2 regions of the Streptomyces sp. NPDC058619 genome follow, and region 1 is predicted to be linked to the other one. Evidence: riboswitches for the same ligand, from Rfam matches in the RefSeq annotation. Region 1 holds a riboswitch; the other holds the start of a gene.
The links. Region 1 has a riboswitch for thiamine pyrophosphate ahead of thiO (glycine oxidase ThiO). Riboswitches for the same ligand answer to the same signal wherever they lie in the genome.
Positions count from the first base shown of each region.

Region 2: another riboswitch for thiamine pyrophosphate. It lies ahead of ACFWTC_RS08565 (thiamine ABC transporter substrate binding subunit); the one in region 1 lies ahead of thiO (glycine oxidase ThiO).

Region 1 covers NZ_JBHXQN010000002.1:353,972-358,590, forward strand. Annotated here, with positions in the region: gene ACFWTC_RS03785 (Rv2175c family DNA-binding protein) at 1-163, opposite strand, end outside; gene ACFWTC_RS03790 (NAD(P)/FAD-dependent oxidoreductase) at 235-1,455, opposite strand; TPP riboswitch at 1,537-1,649, shown strand; gene thiO (glycine oxidase ThiO) at 1,647-2,825, shown strand; gene thiS (sulfur carrier protein ThiS) at 2,822-3,022, shown strand; gene ACFWTC_RS03805 (thiazole synthase) at 3,028-3,822, shown strand; gene pknB (Stk1 family PASTA domain-containing Ser/Thr kinase) at 4,028-4,619, shown strand, end outside.
Region 2 covers NZ_JBHXQN010000006.1:91,669-96,287, forward strand. Annotated here, with positions in the region: gene ACFWTC_RS08555 (ABC transporter ATP-binding protein) at 1-263, opposite strand, end outside; gene ACFWTC_RS08560 (ABC transporter permease) at 263-1,879, opposite strand; gene ACFWTC_RS08565 (thiamine ABC transporter substrate binding subunit) at 1,975-3,072, opposite strand; TPP riboswitch at 3,157-3,265, opposite strand; gene rlmN (23S rRNA (adenine(2503)-C(2))-methyltransferase RlmN) at 3,325-4,437, opposite strand; gene ACFWTC_RS08575 (phosphatidate cytidylyltransferase) at 4,513-4,619, opposite strand, start outside.

The DNA of each region.
Region 1 (4,619 bases):
GCACCTGCAGGGAGCGGTTCTCGCCCCGGCGCACGGCGATCAGCTGCCCTTCCTTGACCATCTGGCGGACCCGGGTCACCTCGATGTCGAGCTTCTCCGCGATGTCGGGGAGGTACAGCCAGGCGGGAACAAGGGCATCGATCTTTGCGTCAATCTCGGTCACGGGTACAAGCCTGCCACCTCGGACTGGCGGCCGGTACCCGAGCGGCCCCGAACGGGTACCGGCGCCGCCCGCTAGCGGGCCGTCGACTTCAGCGGGACGGCCGGATCGGCGACCCGGTCGGGGTCGAGCACGGTGCCCGACTCGATGAGCCTGCGGCCCTGCGCGAGGTCGCGCGGGCGGCCCACGGCCAGGACGGCCACCAGGGCGCCGTCGCGCAGCCAGCACACCGACCAGGCGGGTGCGGCCGGGTCGCCGCGCCAGAGCAGGGTGTCGGCGCCGGCGTGGTGGCCCGCGTACTGGACGAACCGGCCGAACTGCTCCGACCAGAAGTACGGGACCGGGTCGTAGACCTGGGCCGGCTCCCCCGCCAGGACGTTCGCCGCGACGGCCCGGGGGCCCTGGAGGGCGTTGTCCCAATGGTGGACGAGGAGGCGGGTGCCGTAGCGCGCGGAGGGGAAGGAGGCGCAGTCGCCGACCGCGTAGACCCCGGGCAGGGAGGTGCGCAGGTGGGCGTCGGCGGTGACCGAGCCGTCGGGGCCCAGTTCGACCCCGCTTCCGGCCAGCCACCCGGTGGCCGGGCGGGCGCCGATGCCCACGACCACCGCGCCGGCCGGCAGGCTGCGGCCGTCCGCCAGCAGGACCCGGCCCCCCTCGATCCCGGCGACGCGGGCGCCGGTGAGCAGCTCGGCGCCGGCCTCCTCGTACCAGCGGGCCATCGGTGCGGCGACCTCGGCGGGCAGGGCTCCGGCCAGGACCCGGTCCGCCGCCTCGACCACGGTCACCGCGCAGCCGGCCCCGCGGGCGGCGGTGGCGAACTCGGCGCCGATCCAGCCGGCCCCGACGACGACCGCGCGGTCGGCGGCGGCCAGGACGGGCCGCAGGCGGGCGGCGTCGTCGAGGGTGCGCAGCAGGTGCACGCCGGGGACGCCCTCGGTGCCGGGCAGGGTCAGCGGGACGGCGCCGGTCGCCAGCACGAGGGTGTCGTACGGGACGGGGCCCGACCCGGTGTCCAGTTCGCGGTCGGCGGCCCGCAGCCCGGTGACCTCGGTGCCGAGCGCGAGCCGGATGCCGAGCCCTTCGAAGTCGACGTCGAAGGCGGAGTCCTCGGCCTTGCCAAGCAGGACCGCCTTGGACAGCGGGGGGCGGTCGTAGGGCTGGTGGGGCTCGGCCCCCAGCAGGGTCACGGGGCCGGTGAAGCCCTGATCCCGCAGGGCGACCGCGGTCTGCACGCCGGCCATTCCGGCGCCGACGATGACGACGCCGCTCTGTGTCTGTTCCGTCTGCTCGCTCACGCGGCCAGCCTAATCTTCTGACGGCCCATCAGGAACAGGTGCCGCCTTACCCGCCGTCCGGCCCGGGGTTAGTCTGGCAGGCGTACCTATCGCGGGAGTCCGGGCGCACCGGGCTGAGAGGGAGGCTGGGCGGCCTCCGACCGTACGAACCTGATCCGGGTCATGCCGGCGAAGGGAGGGGCTGGACGCCCATGCACTCATCTCGAACGTCCCGGAAGGGATCCGACGTCCTCGTCATCGGGGGCGGCGTCATCGGACTCGTCACCGCCTGGCGGGCGGCCCGCCGCGGCCTCGCCACCGTGCTCGCCGACCCGGCGCCCGGCGGCGGCGCGGCCCAGGTCGCGGCGGGCATGCTCGCCCCCGTCACCGAGCTGCACTACGGCGAGGAGGCGCTGCTGGGCCTCGGGCTCGCCTCCGCCGCCCGCTATCCGGAGTTCGCGGCCGAACTGGCCGAGGCGAGCGGCGGCCTGGACATCGGCTACCGGGCCTGCGGCACCCTCGCCGTCGCGCTCGACTCCGACGACCGGCTCCACCTGCGCGAGCTGCACGCCCTGCAGCTCCGCTGCGGCCTGGAGTCGCAGTGGCTCACCGGACGCGAGTGCCGCCGCCTGGAGCCGATGCTGGCCCCCGGCGTACGCGGCGGCCTGCGCGTGGACGGCGACCACCAGGTCGATCCGCGCCGGCTGGCGGCCGCACTGCTGGCCGCCTGCGAGCGGGCCGGGGTGGCCGTCCACCGGGCGCGGGCCGAGCGGCTGCTGGTCGGCGCCGACCGGGCGACGGGCGCCGTGCTCGACGACGGCACGGAGCTCCTCGCCGACCAGGTGGTCCTGGCGGCGGGCTCGTTCAGCGGCCGGCTGGAGGGCGTGCCGGCGGAGGTCACGGCCCCCGTGCGGCCCGTCAAGGGACAGGTGCTGCGGCTCACGGTGCCCGCGGTGTACGGGGCGTTCCTGTCCCGGACCGTACGGGCGGTCGTCCGCGGCAGCCACGTCTACCTGGTGCCGCGCGAGAACGGCGAGCTGGTCATCGGCGCCACCAGCGAGGAACTGGGCTGGGACACCACCGTCACCGCCGGCGGGGTCTACGAGCTCCTGCGCGACGCCCACGAGCTGGTGCCCGGCATCACCGAGCTGCCGCTCACCGAGACCCGCGCGGGGCTGCGGCCCGGTTCCCCGGACAACGCCCCGCTGCTCGGCCCCACCGATCTGCCGGGGCTGCACCTGGCCACCGGGCACTACCGCAACGGGGTGCTGCTGACCCCCCTCACCGGCGACGTGATGGCGGAGCTGCTGGCCACGGGCGAACTGCCCCCGGTCGCGCGCCCCTTCAGCCCCCGCCGGTTCTCCGCCGCACGTCAGGAGTCGTACGCATGACCATCTCCGTCAACGGCGAGCCGCGCGAGGTCGCGGCCGGCACCACCCTCGACGCGGTGGTCGCCATCCTGACGGCCGCCCCCTCCGGGGTGGCGGCCGCGCTCAACGAGACCGTGGTCCCGCGCGGGCAGTGGACGGCCACCCCGGTGGGCGACGGCGACCGGGTCGAGATCCTCACCGCGGTCCAGGGGGGCTGAGCGGCATGGCTGACGACCTGTTCACCCTCGGCGGCCGGACCTTCTCCTCCCGCCTGATCATGGGCACGGGCGGAGCCCCGAGCCTGGACGTCCTGGAACGCGCGCTCGTCGCGTCCGGCACCGAGCTCACGACGGTGGCGATGCGCCGCCTCGACCCGACCGTCCAGGGCTCCGTCCTGTCGGTGCTGGCCGGGCTGGGCATCGCGGTGCTGCCGAACACGGCGGGCTGCTTCACGGCGGGCGAGGCCGTGCTGACGGCCCGGCTGGCGCGCGAGGCGCTCGGCACGGACTGGATCAAGCTGGAGGTGGTGGCGGACGAACGGACGCTGCTGCCCGACGGGATCGAGCTGCTGGACGCCGCCGAGATCCTGGTCGACGAGGGCTTCACGGTCCTTCCGTATACGAACGACGACCCGGTGCTGGCACGGAAGCTGGAGGACGCGGGCTGCGCGGCGATCATGCCGCTGGGCTCCCCCATCGGCTCCGGGATGGGCATCCGCAACCCGCACAACTTCGAGCTGATCACCGAGCGGGCCGGGGTCCCGGTGATCCTGGACGCGGGCGCCGGCACGGCGTCCGACGTCGCGCTGGCGATGGAACTGGGCTGCGCCGCGGTGATGCTCGCCTCCGCCGTGACACGGGCGCAGGAGCCGGTGCTGATGGCCGCGGCCATGCGGGACGCGGTGTCGGCGGGGCGCCTGGCCCGCCGGGCGGGCCGAATCCCGCAGCGCCGCTTCGCCGAGGCCTCGTCCCCCGCGGAGGGCCGCGCCGCCCTCGACCCGGAGCGCCCGGCCTTCTGACCGGGCGCCTCGTCGCGGCCGGTACGGGCGGCGCGGCCCCGCGGCCGTGCCGCGCCCGCCCGGTGGCTGCCGGCCCCGCGGCGGTGCGCGACTCCGTAGCCGTGGGCTCACACCCGGCGACGGACCGCAGTCGGATCCGTCACAGCTGGGCTGCAAGCCGCCCCGGGCGGCCCGGGCAACCGCGCGCCGCTCGTACACTCGGCGCGTGGACACGACCCTGGATGACCCTCTCGTCGGGCGCGTACTCGACGGCCGCTACCGCATCGACGCGCGCATCGCGGCCGGTGGCATGGCCACGGTCTACCGGGCCGTCGACACCCGCCTCGACCGCATCCTCGCCCTGAAGGTGATGCATCCGCAGCTCGCCGAGGACGGTGCCTTCGTCGACCGGTTCATCCGGGAGGCGAAGTCCGTGGCGCGCCTCGCGCACCCGAACGTGGTGGCCGTCTTCGACCAGGGCACGGACGGGCCGTACGTCTACCTGGCCATGGAGTACGTCTCCGGCTGCACCCTGCGCGACGTGCTGCGCGAGCGCGGCGCCCTCCAGCCGCGGGCCGCGCTCGACATCTTCGAACCGGTCCTCGCCGCGCTCGGCGCCGCGCACCGGGCCGGGTTCGTCCACCGCGACATGAAGCCGGAGAACGTCCTGATCGGCGACGACGGCCGGGTCAAGGTCGCCGACTTCGGCCTGGTCCGCAGTGTCGACGCCGTCACCAGCACCACCGGCTCCGTCCTCGGCACCGTCTCGTACCTGGCGCCCGAGCAGATCGAGAACGGCGTCACCGACACCCGCGTGG
Region 2 (4,619 bases), on a different contig from region 1:
GGGAAGAGCTGGTGGTCCTGGAACATCAGGCCCACTCCCCGCCGGTGTACGGGCACGCCCGCCTGGTCGGCGCCGTCCAGCAGCACCCGGCCGGCCGAGACCCGCTGGAGCCCCGCGACGACCCGCAGCAGGGTGGACTTCCCGCTCCCGCTCGGTCCCAGGACGCACACGGTCTCGTGCTCGGCGACCGCGAGGTCCACACAGTCCACTACCGCGCGCTCGCCGAAGCGGACCGACACCCCGTCCAGCTGAAGCAGTGTCATCAGAACTCTCCGGAGGTCTTGTCGGTTCGCAGTCGCTCCAGCGCCAGCAGGGACACCGCGCACACCAGCATCAGAATCGTGCTCAGGGCCATCGCCTGCCCGTAGTTGAGCTCGCCGGCCCGCCCCAGCAGCCGCGCCACGGCCACCGGAAGCGTCGGCTGGTCCGGCCGCGCGATGAACACGGTCGCCCCGAACTCCCCCAGCGAGACCGCGAAGGCGAAGCCCGCCGCGATCAGCAGCGCCCGCCGCACCAGCGGCAGGTCCACCTCCCGCCAGGCCCGCAGCGGGGACGCCCCGAGCACGGCGGCGGCCTCCCGCAGCCGCGCGTCCACGGCCCGCAGCACCGGCAGCATGGTCCGTACGACGAACGGCACACCGACCAGCGCCTGCGCCAGCGGCACCAGGATCCACGAGGTCCTCAGGTCCAGCGGCGGCTCGTCCAGGGTGATCAGGAAGCCGAAGCCCACCGTCACGGCGGACACCCCGAGCGGCAGCATCAGCAGCGCGTCGAAGCCCCGCACGAAGCGGCCCGCGCGGCGGGTCAGCGCCGCGGCCGCGAGCCCCCCGATGACCAGGGCGATGGCGGTGGCGGCCAGCGCGTACTCCAGGGAGTTCCCGATCGCCTCCAGCGGCGGCACCAGGAAGGTCCCGCCCCCGGCCCCCTCGTCCTGGAGCGCCCGGTAGAAGGCGAGGCCGTACCCGCCGGGGGCGTCGAAGGACCGCTCGACCAGCACCCCGAGCGGCAGGACGATCAGCAGGGCCACCGTCAGCAGCACCCCGCCCAGCAGGGAGCGCTGCGCCCAGCCGCGCGGCGGGTGCGCGGTCCGCCCGGGATCGACGAGCCGCAGGGCGGTCTCCCGCTTGCGCACGGTCCGGGCGTGGACGCCGAGGATCAGGCCGACCGCCGCGAACTGCACCATCGTCAGCACGGCGGCGGTGGGCAGGTCCAGCAGCTGCGCGGTCTGCCGGTAGACCTCCACCTCCAGGGTGGAGTACGCGGGCCCGCCCAGGATCTGCACGACGCCGAAGGAAGTGAAGGTGAACAGGAACACGATCAGCGACGCGGCGGCCACCGCCGGGGCCAGCGCGGGCAGCGTCACCCGCCGCCAGGCGGCGAACCGTCCGGCGCCCAGCACCCGGGCGGCCTCCTCCTGGCGGGGGTCGAGCTGCGCCCAGAGCCCGCCCACGGTCCGTACGACCACGGCGTAGTTGAAGAAGACGTGGGCCAGCAGGATGGCCCACACGGTGGTGTCGAGCCGGACGCCCCACAGCTCGTCCAGCAGCCCGCCCCGGCCGACCAGCGCCAGGAACGCGGTCCCGACGACCACGGTCGGCAGGACGAACGGCACGGTGACCACGGCCCGCAGCAGCTGCTTGCCGGGGAAGTCGAAGCGCGCGAAGACGTACGCGCCGGGGAACGCGATCAGCAGCGTGAGCGCCGTGGAGGCGAGCGCCTGCCAGGTGGTGAACCACAGCACGCCGGCGATGTCGGGCCGGGCCAGCACCTCGCCGATCCGGCCGAACTGCCAGCCCTCGTCAGTCTTCAGCCCGCGCCCGGCGATCGCGCCGACGGGGTAGGCGAAGAACAGCCCGAAGAAGGCGAGGGGCACGGCCATCAGGCCGAGACGCGCGGCCGTGGCCCGCCCGCCCTCGCGGGGACCGGGACCCGGCGCGGCGCCCCCCGACGCCGCCCCCGGGCCCGTCGGCGTTCCTACTTCACGACGAGCGAGGACCATGTCTTGACCCACTGCTCACGGTTCTCGGCGATGGTCTGCGGAGCCACGACCTCGGGCTTCTCGACCACCACACCGTGCTTCGTGAACAGCTCCGGCAGGGCCGCGTCCTTCGTCACAGGGTTCACGAACATCTGCAGCGGCATGTCCTCCTGGAACTTCTTGCTGATCAGGAAGTCCAGGAGCGCTTTGCCGCCCGCCTCGTTCTTCGCGCCCTTCAGCAGGCCCGCGAACTCGATCTGGCGGAAGCACGTGCCGGTGGAGACGCCCGTGGGGGCCTCGGCCGGCTGCGGCTCCGCGTACAGCACCTCGACCGGCGGGCTGGAGGCGTAGGAGACGACCAGCGGGCGGTCGCCCTTCGCCTTCTTGCCGCCCGCCGAGCCGGAGAACCGCTCGTTGTAGGCCTGCTCCCAGCCGTCGACGACCTCGACGCCGTTGGCCTTGAGCTTGCTCCAGTAGTCCTTCCAGCCCTCTTCGCCGTACTTGCCGACGGAGGCGAGGAGGAAGCCGAGGCCGGGCGAGGAGGTCGCGGCGTTCTCGGTGACCAGCAGGTCCTTGTACTCCGGCTTGATCAGGTCGTCCAGCGTCTGCGGCGGGGCGATCTTCTTGTCGGCGAAGTACTGCTTGTCGTAGTTGACGCAGATGTCACCCGAGTCGACCGGCGTGACCCGGTGCTCCTTGTCGAGCTGGTACTCCGGCTTCACCTCGCCCAGGTCCTTGGCCTCGTACGGGGTGAAGATGCCGTTGTCGAGGGCGCGCGAGAGCAGGGTGTTGTCGACGCCGAAGAAGACGTCGCCGCGCGGGGAGCCCTTGGTGAGGATCTCCTGGTTCAGCGCCGCGCCCGCGTCTCCGGACTTCAGCTTCTTGACGGTGTAGCCGCTCTCCTGCTCGAACTCCTTGAGGACCGCGTCGGTCACGTTGAAGGAGTCGTGCGAGACGAGGGTGACGGTCTTGGACGTGGGGGCGTCGCTCGCGCCCGCGGACGTGTCCTTGGCGTCGCCGCCGCAGGCGCTGAGCGTGGTGACGCCCAGCGCGGCCGCGAGCGCGGCGCCCGCGATCTTCTTGGTGGTGCTCACTGGTCAATTCCTCCTGGGATGTCCAGGAGAAGACGCGGCCCTGCCCGGCGCTCTGCGGAGCGGACGCCGGGCAAGGCGCAACAGCTTGAGTGGTGACCGAACTTCCTACCCCGAATGACCGGGGCGAGGTTCAGAGGGTCTGCGGTGACGGTTACCGCACTCTCAGCGCTGTGGCGCTCCCCTGTCGGAAATATTAAGTTGGTTCGGCCACAGGGTACCCCGTGGCCGAATACGATCGAACAGAAGAGGAGGCTAGCGCTCCGAGGCGGCCAGCTGGCCGCACGCGCCGTCGATCTCCTGGCCGCGGGTGTCCCGTACGGTCACGGGGACGCCGTGCCGGGCAATGGCCTCCACGAAGGCCTTCTCGTCCTCGGGCCGGGAGGCGGTCCACTTCGAGCCCGGCGTCGGGTTCAGCGGGATCAGGTTGACGTGGACGCGCTTGCCCTTGAGCAGCTTGCCCAGTAGGTCACCGCGCCAGGCCTGGTCGTTGATGTCGCGGATCAGGGCGTACTCGATGGAGATCCGCCGGCCGGACTTCTCCGCGTACTCCCAGGCCGCGCCGAGCACCTCGCGGACGTTCCAGCGGGTGTTCACGGGGACCAGGGTGTCGCGCAGCTCGTCGTCCGGGGCGTGCAGCGAGACCGCGAGGCGGCACTTGAAGCCCTCGTCGGCGAAGCGCAGCATGGCCGGAACCAGTCCCACGGTGGAGACGGTGATGCCGCGCTGCGACAGGCCCAGGCCGTCGGGCTCCGGGTCGGTGAGCCGGCGGATGGCGCCGACGACGCGGTTGTAGTTGGCCAGCGGCTCGCCCATCCCCATGAAGACGATGTTCGAGAGCCGGGCCGGTCCGCCCGGGACCTCGCCGTCGCGCAGGGCGCGCATGCCGTCGACGATCTGGTGCACGATCTCGGCGGTGGACAGGTTGCGGTCGAGCCCGGCCTGGCCGGTGGCGCAGAACGGGCAGTTCATGCCGCAGCCGGCCTGCGAGGAGATGCACATGGTGACCCGGTCCGGGTAGCGCATCAGCACGGACTCGACGAGCGTGCCGTCGTGCAGCTTCCACAGGGTCTTGCGGGTGGTGTCGTCGTCGCACGAGATGTGCCGCAGGACGTTCATCAGGTCCGGCAGCAGCTCCTTCTGCAGCTTCTCCCGGGAGCCCGCGGGGATGTCCGTCCACTCGGCCGGGTCGTGCGCGTAGCGCGCGAAGTAGTGCTGGGAGAGCTGCTTGGCCCGGAACGGCTTCTCACCGATCGCGGCGACCGCCTCGCGGCGCTCGGCCGGGGTCATGTCGGCAAGGTGCCGGGGCGGCTTCTTGGCTCCCCGAGGGGTGACGAAGGTGAGCTCTCCCGGAACAGGGCGGGCCATGGCAGGTACTCCTCGTAAGACGAAAGGCGCGCCGCAGAAGCAGCGCGCCCTTCAAGAGTAACCGCCCGGACGGTATCAGCCCGTGCCGACGAAGGCCGCCAGCAGCAGCCAGACCACCGGGGCGGTCGGCAGCAGGGAGTCCAGCCGGTCCATGATGCCGCCGTGGCCCGGCAGCAGCGTGC